One region of the Clostridium sp. DMHC 10 genome, then DNA from elsewhere that is predicted to be linked to it. Evidence: riboswitches for the same ligand, from Rfam matches in the RefSeq annotation. Region 1 holds a riboswitch; the other holds the start of a gene.
The links. Region 1 has a riboswitch for cyclic di-GMP ahead of AGR56_RS03440 (HD domain-containing phosphohydrolase). Riboswitches for the same ligand answer to the same signal wherever they lie in the genome.
Positions count from the first base shown of each region.

Region 2: it holds a riboswitch for cyclic di-GMP, as region 1 does, so the genes downstream of both, AGR56_RS01650 (response regulator) here and AGR56_RS03440 (HD domain-containing phosphohydrolase) in region 1, are expected to answer to the same signal.

Region 1 covers NZ_LGVB01000015.1:299,386-309,316, forward strand. Annotated here, with positions in the region: gene AGR56_RS03425 (6-phospho-alpha-glucosidase) at 1-1,138, opposite strand, end outside; gene AGR56_RS03430 (PTS transporter subunit EIIC) at 1,228-2,805, opposite strand; partial or broken gene AGR56_RS03435 (ATP-binding cassette domain-containing protein) at 3,253-3,441, shown strand; gene AGR56_RS03440 (HD domain-containing phosphohydrolase) at 4,042-5,028, opposite strand; cyclic di-GMP riboswitch class I at 5,458-5,541, opposite strand; partial or broken gene AGR56_RS03445 (alpha-mannosidase) at 5,716-8,852, shown strand; gene tyrS (tyrosine--tRNA ligase) at 9,462-9,931, shown strand, end outside.
Region 2 covers NZ_LGVB01000013.1:18,050-27,980, forward strand. Annotated here, with positions in the region: gene feoB (ferrous iron transport protein B) at 1-938, shown strand, start outside; gene AGR56_RS01640 (diguanylate cyclase) at 1,093-2,028, opposite strand; gene AGR56_RS01645 (chemotaxis protein CheC) at 2,050-2,649, opposite strand; gene AGR56_RS01650 (response regulator) at 2,642-3,019, opposite strand; cyclic di-GMP riboswitch class II at 3,083-3,165, opposite strand; gene AGR56_RS01655 (DUF11 domain-containing protein) at 3,423-3,809, shown strand; partial or broken gene AGR56_RS01660 (radical SAM protein) at 3,903-5,017, opposite strand; partial or broken gene AGR56_RS23175 (WYL domain-containing protein) at 5,849-6,007, opposite strand; gene AGR56_RS01665 (hypothetical protein) at 6,169-6,462, shown strand; gene AGR56_RS01670 (aldo/keto reductase) at 6,939-7,784, opposite strand; gene AGR56_RS01675 (flavodoxin family protein) at 7,807-8,238, opposite strand; gene AGR56_RS01680 (MerR family transcriptional regulator) at 8,419-8,841, shown strand; gene AGR56_RS01685 (LysR family transcriptional regulator) at 9,286-9,931, opposite strand, start outside.

The sequences.
Region 1 (9,931 bases):
GGAATTGAGGTATTTTGCCAACAGAAAGAGGTTCAGGACCAGTACTTCCGACTAAACAAGGTATTTCAACCATTGCTGTGCTATCAAAATTTACTATTGCGCCATTGTTTGGAACTATAAGAAGCATTCTTTCTTTTGTATTAAAAGCTATTGCAGTTGCAAGATCAACGATGAATGAAGCATGTTCTTCAACTTCAAGTTTTGAATTTTTAAAAGTTCCTTCTTTAACTATTTTTCTACATTCACTAAATACGAATTTTTCTCTACCGTCCATTACTTCATTAGCTCTTGTGTAGTTTTTATTTGAATGTTCTACAACAAAATCAGGATATAAATAGTATTTTAAATAAGTATTTGGGATTGTTTCTGGATCAAGAGCATATACATCTTTTGCTTTCTCATAAGTTTCAAGCCAACTAGCTTCATCACTTTTACGTTCTTCCTTATTTACAACATATCCATATTTTGAAATATGTTCTTTAAGTTTAGGCATTAAATCGTTACCAGATTTGTCCCTTACATCTGTCCACCAACCAAAATGGTTTAAGCCATAGTAGCGAACATAAAGATCTTTAAGGCTTTTTAGTCCTACTATTTGAGCCATACGATTTTCTAGTCCAACTGGCATATCACAAATATTTAGTATCTTTGAATTAGGTCTTAATCTTCTAGTTGCTTCTGCTACTATTGCAGCTGGATTTGAGTAGTTAAGCATCCAAGCATTTTGAGAGTATTTTTCCATATAATCAAGTATTTCTATAACTCCGCCGATAGATCTCATTCCATAAGCAATTCCTCCGGGTCCACAAGTTTCTTGTCCAACTACGTCATATTTAAGCGGTATCTTTTCGTCAAGTTCACGCATAGCATATTTTCCAACTCTTATATGTGCCATTACAAAGTCTATATCAGTAAAGGCTTCTTCAGGTTCTGTAGTAGCCTTGAATTCAATTTCAGGAGCTTTTTCTTTTAGAATTATTTTGCAAGCTTCTGCTACAATATCCTGTCTCTCTTTATCGTTATCGTATAATTTCAGCTTCCTTATTGGAAATCTTTCTGAATTATCGAGAAGCATTAAGACTATTCCAGCGGTAAATGTACTTCCTCCGCCAGCTATTGTTACTGAAAATTTTTTCATAGTATTTCCCTCTTTCTATCTTATTTTTATATATAACAGTTCTAAAAATAAAATTTTATATAATTAAAACTGAATACTGACTGAAATTTTTAGTTATTATCAAGGTATTTATCTACCTTATTTCTTATATTACTTACTTTAGGACCATATATTACTTGAATGTTATTACCATTTTTTATTACTCCAGAAGCACCTGTGCTTTTCAATGTAGTTTCATTTATAATACTTGGGTCTTTGACATCTACTCTAAGTCTTGAAAAACAATTGTTAACAGTTTCTATGTTAGTTTTACCACCTAATGCTTCAACAATTGTAAAGGCTATGTCGTCACCTTTTTCATTTGTGCTTTTAGTAGATTTATTTATTTTAGCTTTATAATCAGCCTTTGTGTGAAGTTTAACGTCTTCTGCAGCATCTTCTCGACCAGGAGTTTTTAGATTCATTTTCTTTATTAAGAAAGTAAAAAGAAAATAAAAAACAACTATTTCTATGAGACCTACAAGTATAAATACAGGATATCTCGTTTTAGATATTCCTGCGGGAAGATTATAAGCTAAAAAGTCTATCATTCCTCCAGCTGCATAGCATCTTGCTCCAAAGATTACTGCTACTGTTTGAAACAATCCATCAAATATAGAATATATCACCCATAAGATAGGAGCTACAAATAAAAATGTAAATTCAAGAGGCTCAGTAATTCCTACAAGAAAAGAAGTTGCAGCAGCAGGTATAAGTAGGGCTTTTACTTTTTGTTTATTTTGTGGTTTTGCAGTTTTGTAAAAGGCAAGTGATGCACCAATTAATCCAAACATTTTGACCATTCCATATTGAAGATATTTTGCAGATGGATCAAATAGTTTGGAAGATGAGTTACCTAATTCCGCTAAGAATATATTATAGGCACCATAGTATGTTTTGCCAGCAATTGTTAAGGTGCCACCTATATTTGAGTAAGAAAATGGAGTCCATATTAGATGATGAAGTCCTGTTGGAATGAGGACTCTGTTGAGGAAACCATAAATAAATACTCCAATATAACCAGAAACATTAATAAAGTTTGTAAGACTGTTAATACCAATTGCAATAACAGGCCAAATGTAACTTAAAATTATAGCGAGAACTAGAAGGATTGGTACTAGTACTATAAATACAAATCGTGTGTTGCCATAAAACGAAAATGCACCAGGAAATTCAGTGTTGCAAAATTTATTATGAATAATAGCTATTAGGATTCCTAAAATTATTCCTAAGAACACACCCATATCTATTACTTGAAAACCAAGTATGACGGTTTGACCAGTCCCATATAAGTCTGAAGTGGCTTTATATTTTACGAGCTTTCCTGTGAGTTTTAACCATTGATTATCTGCCCCAAGAAATACTAAAAAAGAAAGCAGTGATATTAATGCTGATTCAGCTTTTTTTTCTCTTGCAAGCCCCATTGTTATACCAACACAAAGAACTAAACTAAGATTGTTCATTATAGGCCATAAACCACTTGAAATAAAATTTCCTATGTTTATTAAGAAGTTAGTATGACCGACAATTGCAGGATTGCTTAAAATTGATGACAATGCAATTATTATACCAACGATTGGAAGAAAAAGTACTGGAACAATAATTGCTCGTGAAAATGTTTGCATGCCGTTTAATATTTTTTCTTTCATAATTATCCCTCTTTTATAAATATTATTTAACAGGTTTATATTTTTAATAATGCGTTTTAAAAAATTTTAGCAGCTGCTAGTAAATTTTGTTTACTTTTTACAGTTTTAATTTATCAAATATTTTATAAAAAAAAATACTTTTCGGACATTATGAAACTTGTTATGCTTAGTTGTAACATGTTTTAAACGTTTTCTATATTGAAATGTATTTTTTAAGCTATATTTTAAAATATAACTTTATATGGCATATACGAATTTTAAGAGGAAGTTTTTGAAATATTTTTTGTATTAGGCTAAATATAAAAACTTTTTTTTATTACTTTTTTGTAATGAACAATTTATGCTAGGGTAATAAAAAGAATTATTATAATAATTGAAGTTATAATGATTGGAGTTGAAATGTTTATGTTTAAAATTTTTGAAGGAATACTTTAAGAGTATAGTCTTTTGCTGCCGCTTATTTGGACTATAGGAGGATATGAAAATGGAAATACAAGAGTAGAGGCTCTAAAAAATATAAATTTAACCGTAAATGAAGGAGAATTTGAAGTAGTTGTAGGACCAAGTGGTTCTGGCAAAAGTACTTTTCTTCATATTGTTGGAGGGGGTGAAAAGCAGTGGACAAAAATTATCTTGAAGCAATAATGGATATTTTAGGTATAAAGGATAGAAGATTTAAGATCTTATTTTCAAAGTCCAAATGAACTTAGAAATAATTTTATAGTTAAGATTATAGTATTTTTAGTAAGCATAATAGTGGTATCTAGTGCTGCACTTATATATAATTCTTTTAATATATCAGTTATGGAGGGAATAAAACATTTTGGAATTTTGAGATCTATAGGTGAAACTCCAAAGCAAATAAAAAAGCTAATTATTAACATAGATTTATGGAGGATTTTTTTGTAAATAATACATAAATCTTAATCTTAAAATGCATAAATATTTAATTTAAAATGTCATAAAATAACTGGTACAAACTTAAATCGCAGTGCAATTTTCCGTAGGTACGTAGGAAAATGTTACTTAAACTACCGTGTAATGAGAAGTAAAAGTATTGAAGAAATAGTTTAAATAAAATTTTATAAATCTTAGGTAGAAAACTTAAAAAAACCTTAGATGTTTCAATTGTTTAAGCATTTTTCTAGCGAGTTATTGAAACTTCTTAGGCTTTTAAAGTTTTTTATCTTAGATTTATTAATTTTATTCAATATTTTAAGATACTTTTACTTCGCATTATTCTATTAGTATTTTATCTATTGCTAAGCTATTTTCGGATAATAGATTTACAAAATATTTTTTAGATTTAATGACTACCTGTATAACTGGACGAAGAGGAAAACCCTTATTTTGCATAATTACTTTTCCTTCAATGCCATTTGTAAGTGAAACTCTAATGCCATTTGGATAACAATATATTGAAGCAGTAAAATCTTTATATATTGTAAAATCATATTTTTGGTTTGTATCAGCAGTTATTTTTTCAATAATTTCTAATGGAAAATATGCATTCTCTCCGTATGTTAAGTTTGCATATTCATCACATATTGATATAATCTTGCCAAATTCATATATTTTATCTTCTTCTAATCCTTCTGGATAACCTTTACCATCTACTCTTTCATGATGATGAAGTATACCAATTGCAGTTGTGGAGGGAAAGTCATTCGTCTTTTTTAATAGCTTGTACCCTGCATTCACATGCTCTTTACCTGGCTTGAATAATTTGCCAACATCATGAAGAAGTGCACTTATGCATAAGTTTAATAGCTTAGAACCGCTGTAATTTTTATTTATTCCAACCATTAATGTTAGTATAGCTACATCAATTGAATGAATCTCTAGATTTAAGCTATCATCTAATTTTCCTATGTTATTAAAAAGAAAGGCGTTCTCGGATAAATTTATGTTTTCAATTAATTCATTGGCGATGCTTTCAATTTCACTGTATTTAATTGCTGCTTCTTTTTTTGCAATTTTAAATTTTTCATTTAATTTTCTTATAATAGTTATTTTTTTAGATGGATCTATAACTTGCTGAAGTGTAAATTCATCGCTGCCATCTTCTACATAAACAGTATTTATGCCCATTTTTTGAATTTTTTTGATTGCAATTTCATTAAGTATTACGCCTTTATTCATGTATAGGATACCATTCGTATTATATAATGCTACAGCTAAAGTTTCTCCATCTAGTTTCTTATTTAGTACGACTAATTTCATAAAGTATTTCGTTATTTGAAAATATTAAAATATTTGTATATTCTAATAAAGTGATAACGACTTTCACCATCCTTTATTTTTATATTTTATTATTGAGTAAATAAATTCAATGCAATTAGAGGTGTAAGCGCTTATAGTTGCCATATTTGTATAGATAGAATTATATTTTTATTGTTATAAAAATAAGAAGATGAAGTTGGCGTGTTAAACATGAAATGACTCCCTAGAATACCTGCGTTAATCATAATTAATGAAGCTTTTGTATAAATATAATTATATATTTATTTTACATAAAATTACTTTTATTAGTTTAAATCTATTTTTAAATTCTCAATAAAAATTCTCACATAAATTATTAATTTACCAACATATTTTTAATAAAATAAAAATTCTACATAAAATTTTAATCTTCTTTTAAAAGATTAACTTTATGGCAACCTGACGATCATGGCATGATTGCTTTAGACTCATGGCTTTGCGCGTCATCTTTCGATGATTTTGCCCATAATTAGCAAAAAATTATAAATATATATTAATAATAGCATTGTTATTACAAAATGTCCATTTAAATTAAAAGCTATTTTATGATGTAGAAATAATTAAAAAAATAATATATAATGAAATTTAAGAGGTAAGTAAACGGTTAACATACTGTTGAAAACGATTTATAAAAAAGGAGATTTAGATATGAAGTATATTCTAGAAAGAGTACAGAAAACATGTGATGAATTAAAAGGTTATGTTTATTCACAAAAAATACCAATAACTAGTTATAAAATTCACGATGGTAATTTTCTTGGAATGAAGGAAATGGATAAAATCAAAGAAGGCTGGCGAGATTTTAAAACAGAAGATTTATGGGGAGGAAGGGATAAACATTCATGGTTCAAAACTAAAGTTGAAGTGCCAAAAGAATTTGCTGGCAAGACCATTGCATTAAATTTTTATACTTTTGAAGAGGGTTGGGATGCAGTAAATCCGCAATTTATAATCTATATAAATGGCAAACAAGTACAAGCATTGGATATTAATCATAGAGAGGTAATGATATCTCATAAGGCCCAAGGTGGTGAGATTTACAATATAGACTTACATGCTTATGGGGGTATGCTTAAGGATAAAAAGGCTACACTTAATGGTGAACTAGTTATTATAGACAGTAAAACAAGAGAATTATACTTTAATCTACAAGTTCCTGCATTGGTCTGCAAAAATTTAGATTCTCAAGACAAAAGAAGAATAGACATGCTTAATGTGTTAAATAGCGCAGTTAATATACTTGATTTTAGAAAAGTATTTTCGGAAGAGTACTATAGCAGTATTAATAAGGCAAATCAATATTTAAAAAGTGAGTTCTATGAAAAACTTTGTGGTGATAGTGATGTTACTGCTACTTGTGTAGGTCATACTCACATAGATGTTGCATGGATGTGGACAGTGGCACAAACAAGGGAAAAGGCTGGAAGAAGTTTTTCAACTGTTTTAAAGCTTATGGAGGAATATCCAGAGTATATTTTTATGTCTAGCCAGCCTCAGCTTTATAAGTTTGTGAAAGAAGATTATCCAGAAATATATTCTAAAATAAAGGAAAAGGTTAAAGAAGGGAAATGGGAACCAGAAGGTGCTATGTGGCTTGAAGCAGATTGTAATGTGACTTCAGGAGAATCTCTTGTGCGTCAAATATTATTTGGCAAGAGATTTTTTAAAGAAGAATTTGATGTCGAAAGTGAAGTACTGTGGCTTCCAGATGTATTTGGATACAGTGCAGCACTTCCGCAGATACTAAAAAAGTCTGATGTTAATTATTTTATGACAACTAAAATTTCTTGGAATCAATTTAATAAAATACCTTATGATACATTTATGTGGAAAGGTATAGATGGAACTGAAATTCTCACACACTTTGTAACAACTAAAGATATATCCGGTCCGTTAAGCGATCATTTTACAACATATAATGGGAATATACATCCGGAAGCTATTATGGGAGCGTGGGATAGATACCAGCAAAAGGATATAAATGATGATGTTCTTGTATGCTTTGGCTATGGAGATGGTGGCGGTGGAGCCACATATGAGATGCTTGAAACTGCAAGAAGATTAAATAAAGGAATTCCAGGGTGTCCTAAGGTTAAAATGGGGACTTCGAAGGATTATTTTAAAAGAATTGAAAGTAAGGTTAAGGATAATAAAAGGCTTCCAAAATGGGTAGGCGAATTGTATCTTGAATATCATAGAGGAACATATACTTCAATGGCAAGAAATAAAAGAGATAACAGACTTAGTGAAAACATTTATATTGCTGCTGAAAAGTTAAATTCTATGGCTGCATTTTTGAATAAAGATTATTGTAGTGAAAAATTAAATAAGGGTTGGGAAAACATACTTCTTAATCAATTTCATGATATATTACCTGGTTCATCCATAAAAGAGGTATATGAGGTTACAAATGAAGAATATAAAGATATAATAAGTTCTGGTAAGGAGGTTTTAAAAGATTCAGCTGAATTTATAGCATCAAGGATAGGATTAAATGAAAAATCAGTTGCGGTGTTTAATTCATTGTCTTTTACAAGAAGTGATATTTCTAAGTTTGAAGTTCCTCTTGATATAAAAAATCCAGCTGTTATTGATGAAAATGGACTGGAAATAGTTTGCCAGAGAATTCCACAAAATAAAGCTATTTTCTTTGCAGATAGTGTCCCTGCAAATGGATATAAAGCTTATTCTGTAGTAGAAGCATCAAAAGACAATGTATTACCTGAAATATTATCTAGTACTAGACTAGCAGAAAACAAATTTTTTAAGATTGCATTTGATGAAAATGGAGAAGTAAGCTCATTATATGACAAGAGAAATGAAAGAGAGGTTATAAAGGTAGGTTCATTAGGAAATGAACTTCAGGCATTTGAGGATAAGCCTATGAATTTTGATAACTGGGATATAGATATATACTATTCGGAAAAGATGTGGAAGGTCAATGATGTATCCAGTATAAGTATTGTAGAAAATGGATCTGTTAGAGCAGCTTTAGAAATAAAAAGAAAGTTTGTCGATTCAACTATAGTCCAAAAAATATATATTTATAGAGACATCGCAAGAATTGACTTTAATAGTTATGTTGATTGGAAGCAATCTCAAGTTCTTCTCAAAGCAGCATTTCCAGTTGATATTAATTCAAGTAAAGCTACTTATGATATTCAATATGGAAATATAGAAAGACCAACGCACGAAAATACTTCCTGGGATATGGCTAGGTTTGAGGTTTGTGGACATAAATGGACTGATTTATCAGAAGATGGTTTTGGCATAAGTTTGCTAAATGACAGCAAATATGGATATGATATAAAAGATGGTATTATGAGACTTACACTTATAAAGAGTGGGGTAGATCCCAATCCTGATGCAGATAAAGAAGAGCATTTTTTTACCTATTCACTTTATCCTCATAAAGGAGATTGGAGAGAAGGAAATACTGTCCAAATGGCATATATGCTTAATAATCCTCTTTATACTGTTTTAGAGGAAAAGCATGATGGGATTTTACAAAGAGAAATTTCTTTTGCAAAAAAATTGATAAAGATAATGTAATAATGGAAGTTATGAAAAAAGCAGAAGATAGTTCTCATGTAATAATAAGAGTATATGAGTGTTATAATAAAAGAAGTAATGTAACTATGAAATTCTTTAAGAATATAGAAAGCGTATGTGAGTGTAATTTAATGGAAAGATATTTGAATGATGTGGAGTTTATAGGAAACAAAATTATCTTTGCAATTAAGCCTTATGAGATAAAAAGCTTTAAAATCAAGTTTGACATTTAAGAGCATCTTTGGTAACATATAAAAAATAAATAATTAAAGGCTTTGAAGAGAAAGAGTAGGTTATCTAGGGTTTCTACAGAGAAATTCCGTTGTATATAATTCACAAATTCTAATGCAGTCTGCTTTTTAAGTTATCATAGGGCTAAACAAATTTAGCATTGATAATTTAAAAGTTATAATGCAAGAAATTTAGCGTTATATCTTGGTGAGAGGAAAATGAAAACAGGATATTCTGAATACGTCTCTGAGCTTAACACTGAAAATATTAGGTGTCTACGGAAGCTTCAACCGTTAAAATGATAGAGTATAAACAAAGTGGGAATACTGCAAAACTTAAATTAGTTATGTTCCAAAATCTAAATATTCAAGAAATTTTGGGGTATATATAGTTTTTAGTTGAAATCGGTTCTACTATTTATTGTTGTACTTGAAAAGAGATTAATATTGCGAAATATTAGTAAATTAAGGTGGTACCGCGGGAATATAACTCTCGTCCTTGTGAATTTTTCATGAGGACGGGAGTTTTTTATTCATAAAATTACCTGCAATTTTTAAATTAGATAAAAGTAATTTGGGTAGTTAAAAAAATATATAAAGGTGGTAATAAAAATGTTAAGTGTAAAAGATCAAATAAAAATTATAAATAAAGGAACTGTGGAAATAATAAACAAAGAAGAACTTGAAGAAAAACTAAAAAAATCTATTGAAGAAGGAAAACCTCTTACAGTAAAATTAGGACTTGATCCTACAGCACCAGATATACATCTTGGGCATGCAGTGGTACTAAGGAAGATAAAGCAAATGCAGGATTTAGGACACAGAGCTGTAATAATTATAGGTGATTTTACTGGAATGGTAGGAGATCCAACTGGAAAATCAAAAACAAGAAAGCAGCTTACAAGAGAAGAGGCAGTGGAAAATGCAAAAACTTATGAAAAGCAAGTTTTTAAGGTGCTAGATAGAGAGAAAACAGAACTTAGATTTAATAGTGAATGGTTATCAACATTGAGTTTTAAAGATGTAATAGAGTTGGCATCAAAATACAGTGTCACAAGGATGCTTGAGAGAGAAGATTTTAA
Region 2 (9,931 bases), on a different contig from region 1:
AGGATTTAGGATATCTCCCTAGAGTGGCTTTTAATCTTGATAACTACTTTAAAAAAGCCTGCACCTGTGGAAAGCAGGCACTAACAATGTGCATGGGATTTGGATGTAACGCTGCCGGTATAGTAGGCTGTAGAATAATAGACTCTCCAAGAGAGCGTCTTATAGCAATCTTGACTAACAACTTTGTTCCTTGCAATGGAAGATTTCCTACTCTCATTGCTATTATATCCATGTTCTTTGCAGGAATTATTGTAGGACCTTTTAGATCCGTATTATCTGCACTTATTCTCACTGGAGTTATCCTACTAGGGGTTTTTATGACCCTTACAATATCTAAGATTTTATCGAAAACAATACTCAAAGGTATTCCATCAAATTTTACTTTAGAGCTGCCACCCTATAGAAAGCCACAAATAGGCAGGGTTATCGTAAGATCCATATTTGACAGAACCCTATTTGTCCTTGCTCGTGCAGTGATGGTAGCAGCACCTGCCGGTCTTGTTATATGGGTAATGGCTAATATTCACATAGGAAATTTAAGCATTTTAACTCACTGTGCTAATTTTCTAAATCCCTTTGCAAAACTCATTGGATTAGACGGTTATATTTTAATGGCTTTTATTTTAGGCTTTCCTGCAAATGAAATAGTTGTTCCAATAATCATCATGAGTTACATGTCTACTGGAAACATAATAGAACTTAACAACCTAGATCAGTTAAGACACCTTCTTGTTTCAAATGGCTGGACTCCTTTAACCGCTGTATGCGTTATGTTATTTTCTTTAATGCATTGGCCCTGCGCCACCACCTGTTTAACTATAAGAAAAGAAACTCAAAGCTTAAAGTGGACCCTTGTTTCTTTCCTTATACCAACTGCCACTGGTATCGTGGTATGTTTTATAGTTGCAAGTGCTGTGCGATTAATAGGTCTGATATAAATTTTTATTAAAATATCAAAATTCTAAAAAAGCTGGTTAAAGCCATTTTCTAAAACTTTAATCAGCTGATACCTTTTAACAGTTAGTCTCTATGGCTCAACTTTAAAGTACATTATGTAAATGTAAATGTGTATATACTATTACAAAAATTTGGTCACAATTTATATACACTACAATCCTTTCCTTCCATTTTTTTGGCGGCATACATAGCTTTATCAGCTTCTACTATTAATTTATCAATACTATCTCCAGAATGAGGATAAAAACTGACACCTATACTCAAAGATATATTAATTTCTTTTCCATTAAAATTTATGCTTTTACTTTTGCTATTAATAATCCTTGAAATTACAATATTATAGTCATCAGTATTTTTCATATTAGGTAATAATATTAAAAATTCATCACCTCCATATCTGGCAACTATATCATTTTTTCTTGTAGCCTCTTTCAATATTTTAGCTACATTAACAAGAACTTTATCACCCACTTTATGACCATAAGTATCGTTTATGTCTTTAAATTTATCAACATCTATGAACATTAAGCCTAATAAACTATCCTGTCTCTTGGAGTTATCTAAACTTTTTTCTGCAAGTTCATAAAATAACGTCCTGTTTGCAACTCCTGTCAATTTATCATAATAAGCTAACTTCCTGATAGTATTTTCTTTTTTTTTCAATTTCATATTTACCCTGTATAATTCTTTTATATAGTCCTTTAACATGTTAATTTGCGTGAATTGATTTGTAACATCAATAAATTCTAAAAGTAAAAATTTAGCTCCAGCTATTTCAAAACTGCTCATTATTAAATTTAAATTTTCTTTATTATTAACTAGTCCTTTATGCATAGCCGCAGAAAAAAACATTTTACCGCCATCGCTTAGTACATTATCCATGGATTTCTTAAAATAACCTTTGTTCAAATTTGGCATTATCTTGTAAATATCACTATCAATAACTCTTTTATCATCAATTTTTGCTATGACTTTCATATATTTATTCCATAGATAAATTTTCAAGTTCTCATCCAAAACTATTATGCCTTCATTGAGATTATTTAACATATTATATAAATCCCTATTCATAAAGTTCATCCTCTATCTTATCTATTTTTTTATTAATTCATTTAATGAATTGAATGTCAAGTTAATTATAATTGCACCTTCAATTTCTGTATCATCAATTATAAATGTTATATAGAGTAATAATATATGATTATTTTCATTGTTTTCAATATCCTTATCAAAATCTATTTTTTTAAATACCTTTACTTCTGGTAAAGCATAAGTTAGATTTATATTTAGCAAATTCCCAATACTCCCAATAATACAATTTAAAATTATATTACCAACCTCTTTAATAATATCAAAATCCACATCTGTAAAATCCATTTGATAAATGTTATCTTCTTCATGCAAACAGAGATTTATAAAGGTTCTCATCTTTGGGGCTGGAAAAATCAAATTTGCTTTTCCTGTTAAACTTTCTTCAAAAGAAATAGATGATACCATTAAAGTTCCACTTAATACCTTTGGGACACTTTTTTTTAATTTTACTTCTGCTTCTTTTGCATTAATAAATTCAACATTAGGTACATTTAAAAAAATCTTTTTATTTATTATTTCTGAAAGCATATCTGCTGCTTTACCAACACTTATATTAAACAATTCTTTTAATATATCATCCTTTAGTTCTTGTTTACTCATTTACTTCCTCCTTTTTTATCAATTCACATACTAGCTTAGCTTTTTCTGCATTGAATGGCTTATTGATAAATGCCACAACATCGTATGCTTCGATTTCCTCTCTTATACCTTTTTGTATATCTGCAGATACTACAAATATTTTTGCATTTTTATTAAATTCTTTTATAAGCTTTAGTAGATCTTGACCGTTTATTCCAGGCATTAACAAATCTATAAATGTATAATCTGGTTTAATATTTTTATATTTTATAAAGCCTTCTTTTCCATCACTTGCAAAGGAAATTTCAACATCCTTCAAAAATTTCTTAATTAAATTAGCCGTTGTTTTTTGTGAAAATATTGAATCATCTACAATTAAAATTTTTAACATAATAGTCTTCCACCGCCTTGTTTAAATTAAAAATAAAACCAGTAATTAGCAAATTATAGGTTGCTAATTACTGGTCGGTTGCACCACTTACTCCAAATCCTCAAGGTACCCAAATAAAGAGAATTTTTCATAGTTTCCATTTTTATATTTTATTGGACGAATAAATTTTTCTTTATCTAATGCATAATTTTCTAGTTTTAAAATTATTAAGAGTAGTAAATTAAAACTTTATGCGCACATTTTTACATTTTATCATATTAATAGGCAATAATCAATAGCCAATAATTTCAAAACTGAAAGTTAAGTATTGTATCACTATCTTAAACTAAATCATAGATTATTATTGAGAATAACAATTCTCATACCTTTAGTCGTACAAAAGAGAAATGGAAGTGACTAAGACATGTCAGTTAGAATTACCGATTTTGCTTTTCCTCAAGGTGTAATCAATAATATTGCTTTGGCTCAAGGCAGTAACACTCCTCTTGCTTTCGCACAAGCTCCAATTGCAATTAACAGTGCTGCACTAGTTATGAATAAAGCAATACTCCACTTACCACAAATTATAAATGACTCTATAATATATGGAATAGTGGTTCAAAATATTGGCAATACTGTAGCTACAGGAGTAATAGTAGAAGATAATGCTGTTTCCCATGTTTCATTTACTAATGCAACAACAAACACAGGTATAGTCATAGCTTTAACTCCATTTATTGTTAGAGTTTTTATTGGTAATATGGCACCTGGTCAAATAGCTATAGTTTATATTGCAGGAACGCTTGTATAATAAAATATCAGCTAGCCAAGTGAAGTTATAAGATAAAAGTAGACCTGATATATAACTACCAATCGTCTACTTTTTCATGCAAAATCTAAAAAATCAACTCTCCTGCTTATAGCCGGCAGGCAATTCCTCTTCACTTAAAAATTTGAAATTGTCATCACGGAGTATTGGCAAAAATGCTTCGTATGGAATTCTGGAAAATTCACAACCATAACTGCTAGCTCCAAACCATTTACCTTCTTTGCTGCTCAAGTTTAAATCTCGTGTAAATTTTGTATAGTTTGAACAATCATGAACTACAAAATTCCACTTTTCTTCATCGGCTATTTTCATAAATTTCAAAGTTAGCTCTCTACTCCAAGTTGGAGATATATATCCATGCCTAGAAATATACATATTTTCTCCATCGTAATTTTCTATGTTGTTTTCATTTAAATGTAATTCTGCACAATTCATAAAATCGAGTTTTGTATCTAAAATTGCCTGCTTTTTCTTAAAGAAACCTTTGAAAAGCTCAGGAGTCATTGGAGTTTCAATACCTACATTTTTAATATATTTTTTGCTATTCTAATATTTTCAATAACTTTGTCTGAGCAATTGGAAGCACCTAGGTTGAAACGCAATTCGTCAAGACCGGCTTCGCCTAATGCTTTTAATGTTTCTTCTGTAGCTAAAATTCCATTTGTATATAGATGTTGATGAACCCCTGCGACACTAAATTTCTTTATTACTGAATAGTATTTTTCAATTTCCATAAATGGCTCTAAATAAACGTAAGCAACTCCAGTAGGTTTCTTATGTATAGAAAGAAGTAAATCAATATCCTTATCATAAAACCTTGTGCCACCAATTTCCCACATATCTTCGCCAATTGGAGGAATATCCTCTAGTTCTCCATAATCATAACAGAACTTACACGCTGCATTACATTTGTTTGTTTTCCTAATTGCACTCAAACCAGTACCCATCAAACAAGAAATACATCCTTTTGGAAATTTATCTTCACTTCCTACAAAAAAAGTTCTATCCTTTAAAGTTTTTAAGCCTTTGATTTCAGACATTAATATATCATTTCTATGATCAATGGCTGCCTCAATTTGCGCAAAGGTAGCATAAATGATTTCTTGTTGTTTTGTCATAAGTTCCTGTTCCTCTGGCAACATTGCAAAAAACTCAAACCACTTAAGCGCATCTTTCTTTGGTATTTTCATAATATATCCTCCTCTAATTAGTTGCTAGTGTAAAATTTTTTACACTGCTTTTTTAAATTTCTTTATATAGCAAGGTTTTCATGTTCCTTCAAGAAAAAAACAATGCCCCTTTTTTGTTATATCAAATCTACTATAGATAGACAACTTGGAAGTTGTGAAGCAACAATGCTTCGTCGCGTTAAAAAAGCCCTATAAATCTAAGGTTCAAAAATCATAAAATACTAAGATATTTCAATAACTCGCTATCGCTCAAACAGATTGAAATATCTAAGCATTTTACAATTTTTGAGCCAAGATTTATTAGAATTTTTTTAAACCGTTCCTTCAGCATTGTTACTTCACTCCCACAGTAGTGCAAGGAAAAAATTCCTCCGTACCTACGGAATTTTAGCATAAATCTTTGTAATACATTATTTAAGCAGTTTATAATCATTTTCATTGTCAAATCTTGTCAGCAGTGTATTTTTCGTAGAGAATCGGAGAAAAATATTCCTTGCTTTTTCTATCTAAGTGAAGTGATGTTGACTTGGGATGGTTTAAATAAAGCTTTATAAATCTTAGATGATAAATCGTAAAAGTCTTAGAGAATTTAATCTGTTTGAGCGTATGCGAGTTATTAAATTCTCTTAGATTTTTAGGATTTATCGTCTTAGATTTATTAGCTTTATTTAATATCCCAAATCAATATCACCTCGCTAAATTCCAATTTGTCGGGATGAATTTGGTATTAGTCATTTTAACCTTTCAAGTGGTTTATCTTTAAAAACAAAAATAACACAAAAGGATGTCATTGTCCATAAGCTTAATTATAACTTATTTGTTTTTATGTTATCAATAATTATAAACTCTCAATAAATTTTTAATTCTACGAATTAGCTCATCCCTTACATGTTCAGGCTCCAGACATCCGCATTTGTCACCAAAACTAAGCAACAGATTATATCCAAATTTATTTTCCTTAAATGAAAAGTTTACAATTAGTTTTTTGTCAAGGTTATATAATAGAATACAACTATATTAATAAGAAAACCTTGATATTGATTTTAAACAACTTGTAAAGGAGATAAAGATAACATGAATATAGTACTGAATGCAGCAGGACAGATAAGTTCGATGCTTGTCGATAATCTTTTAAAGAAAACTCAAATCTAATGATTTATAAAACCAATCAAGAACGAATATATGAAATAGCTGGGCCAAAGCTTTATAGTTCTTTGGACATAGCAAAAATATTTGGAGATGTACTAAATAGAAATGTTGCAGGACAGCAAGTGATGCCTGAAGACTGGGAAAGTACATTGATACAAGCAGGTTTCTCAAAAGACGTGGCAAAAAATCTTATGCTTATGACACAAGCGGTAATTGATGGAAAAACAAAAAATAAAACCACTAATTCAATTCGTTTCTATACAGATTTTAAAAAGTATTTGATAAATACGATATAAAGCCTTCTATAATAAAGTATGCCTTCAAAGGTTTATTTGAAGACTTTATTCTTTACAATTTTCTATTGTCACCTCATTGTGAATCAGTAACTCGATTAGGGGCATGAATTTTACATACCCCTAAAAAGTGAATACTTCTGCATTATTGAAAAAGCAAAATTATATATCTAATCCTGTTGTTTGTATTCTGGCTTCTTCTTCCAATACAACTACTCTGTGATCTTCAGCCAGCAATTTCATCTGACTGAGATAACAAATTTTATTCCTCCGATATATCGGTATAATTCAATTTTTTATATGTTTGTCTAATATATACTCTAGTAGCTAAAATTAATTATGTCAAATGAAATGTTAATAAAAAGTTTTCATAGCTTGTTTATTCGAAAACTAATTAAATTTTATTTCATGTTCTTCATATTCATTTATTCAATGGCATAAGGAATAATTTTCTTAACAGTGATAGATATCAGATAACCTTAGAAATCTACTTCATCCGGATGAAGTCCTGAACCTCCACAATCGTTTAGTCTGTCAATCTTCTCAACATCTTGTGCACTGATTTCAAAATCAAATACCTCAAGATTATTTTTAATTCTCTCTGGTGTAACAGACTTTGGCAATGGAACTATTCCCTTTTGAATAATCCAGCGCAGACTAAGTTGAGCTACAGATTTTTTGTATTGATCTGCAATTTCCATTAATACCGGATGCTTCAAAATCTGTCCATTTGAAAATGGAGCCCATGCCTCCACCAAAATATTGTGTTGCTTACAAAACGCTACGGTTTCCTCCTGCAACATGCCAGGATGGAATTCAATTTGATTCACCATCGGCTGAATCTTAGCTGTTGCTAGCAATGGCTCAAAATGGTGCGGAAGAAAATTACTAACTCCGATTGCTTTGATTTTCCCTTGTTTATAAAGTTCCTCGAATGCTCTCCAGCTCTCGCTGTTTGCTTCCTGCCAGTTATTCTTGGATGCTTTTGCAATAGGCCAATGGATAAGGTATAAATCCAGATAATCAAGCTGTAAATCCTCTAATGTTCTATTAAAAGCAGCTAATGTCTTTTCATATCCTTTGTCATCATTCCATAGCTTACTTGTTACAAATAATTCTTCGCGTGCCACACCAGATTTACGTATGGCTTCACCAACACTTTTTTCATTTCCATAAGCAGCAGCGCAGTCAATATGTCTATATCCTGCCTTGATTGCATTCAGTACAGACTGCTCTGTTTCCTCTCCGCTAGGCGTACGGAATGTACCGAATCCTATATTCGGAATCTTATAGTTGTTGCTTAATGTGTAAAAATTTTCTTTCATAATTATTTTCCTTTCTGATCTATTATCGTATAAAATTTGTCATAACATGGTCTTCTTCTACAGGAACAGGTATTTTTTCTTTTCCAGCGTCAATTGTCTTAAGGAGCCAGTCCATTGATCTGGCATTTTTACGAAGGGTCTGAATACCTTCTTCATCCTGATGAACTTCTCCTTTTTCCAAACCATATGCTAATGTCCAGTATTGAGACGGCGACATGACTGTCTGGGCTAAGTTAAGATAGTTATTTAGCTGGTGTACTACATCTACACCACCGGCACGTCTTACAACTGAAATAGAATATCCACAGCCAATGCACCCATAAATATTTAGCTGACCAATTTGAATGATTTCAACTTCTATACCCTGCTGTTCCAGCTCATCTGCCATAACCTTGAATGCCTGACTTGTATTACCGTTTTTACGGGGACTACCATTAATAGCTATCACTTTAATAAATTCGCACTCCTTTCTCTGCTATACGGCAAGTATAGACCCTACACTTAACTATAGGTCAATAGTATATGCAAAAAAAATTTTCATATTCATACTCCTTTCCTTACGATGCAATCATCCTTGACTTAGAGTTAAGTGTAAGTTATATAATATATAAGAAAACTATTTGAGGTGATAAACGTGAACTATACCATAGCACAAGCCGCTAAAAAAATGAATTTAACAATATATACATTAAGATACTATGACCGTGAGGGACTGCTCTCTAATGTTAAAAGGGATAAATCAGGCAACCGTATTTTTACAAGGGATGATATGGAAATGCTCTCACTTATATGCTGTCTTAAGAATACTGGAATGCCCATTAAGAAAATAAAGCAATTCACAGACTGGCAGAATGAAGGTAATCATACCCTTCATGCTCGTAACGATATCTTAGTAAAACATAAAGAAGATGTTTTAAAGCAAATCGAAGATTTAAAAAAACATCTTCGCTTGATTGACCGAAAGCTCAATTATTACCATGATGCCTGCCAGGCCTATGATACGGACTCACCAATCCCAACCTGTTGCGAATATACGGATAATGATTCAGAATTTTAGGTTTAATTTTAATGAGTATTTCTATCTACATAATCTTGATATACAGGGTTTGATCCGTTTGTTCTTAACTTTAAAATAATTACTGTGCTTCTATTTGACACTACTCTCCTAAGCCCTAAAAGCCTTGCAGCTATTAGGGCGACAGCATAAACGGTTTATGGTAAACAAGCACCATAAGAATCTCACCTCTCCCAGGATCTTTGCGATCCACCACAGACCGTTTTATGACCATGCCTTCTCGCTCTTCACATTCGATGGCATAATCACTCATTCACAGCAAAGCTTGATTTCAATTACTTCCTTTCTGAATTTTTTGCAAAAATAGACATTCATTTCTGAACATCTAAACTAAAAAAGAGAGATTATTTTTCACAGTATCCCTTATTAATTTTATTCTGTTTTGACTCCATCTAATATTAATATTTAAAAATATACAATTACCCATTATTTTATTTTTAGTTCTTGATCTATGAGGTCAAGAAATACCCTGAGCGCTGGTGATACCCATTTGTCTTTATGATATATAATCTGCGTCGATATATGAAACTCAGGACCCTTCCATGGAAGCTCAACCAAGCTCCTTTCGTCCAAATCCTTCTTAACAGCAGCCTTGACAAGTAGGCATACTCCAAATCCATTGGCCGCAAATTGCTTTTCAGCCTGAAGGCTACTCACGGATATTATGGATCGAAACCTAGCCTTCTCTCCAGTCATCATGCCCTCTAAAAGATCTCGGTAACTACAACCGCTTTCACTGATAATCAACGTTTCATTAATCAGATCACTCGGGTATATTTCTTGCTTTTGCGCCAAGGGATGTTGAGGTGCACACACAAGAACCATGCTTTCAGGGTAAGATGCTTCAATAATCAAATCCTGTTCTGCTGTTTCTTGGTCATACATAATGGCTGCGTCAATAATATTCTTTCTTATGTAATTTTTAAATTCAGAACAAGGACCGAATTTAAAATCGAAATCAATATCCGGAAGCATTTGATGATAAACACCAAATACTTTTGAAAGCCTGATGATAGCCAGAGATTCCGCTATTCCTAAAGTTATGGTTCCTCTCGGAGCCTCTCCTGAAACA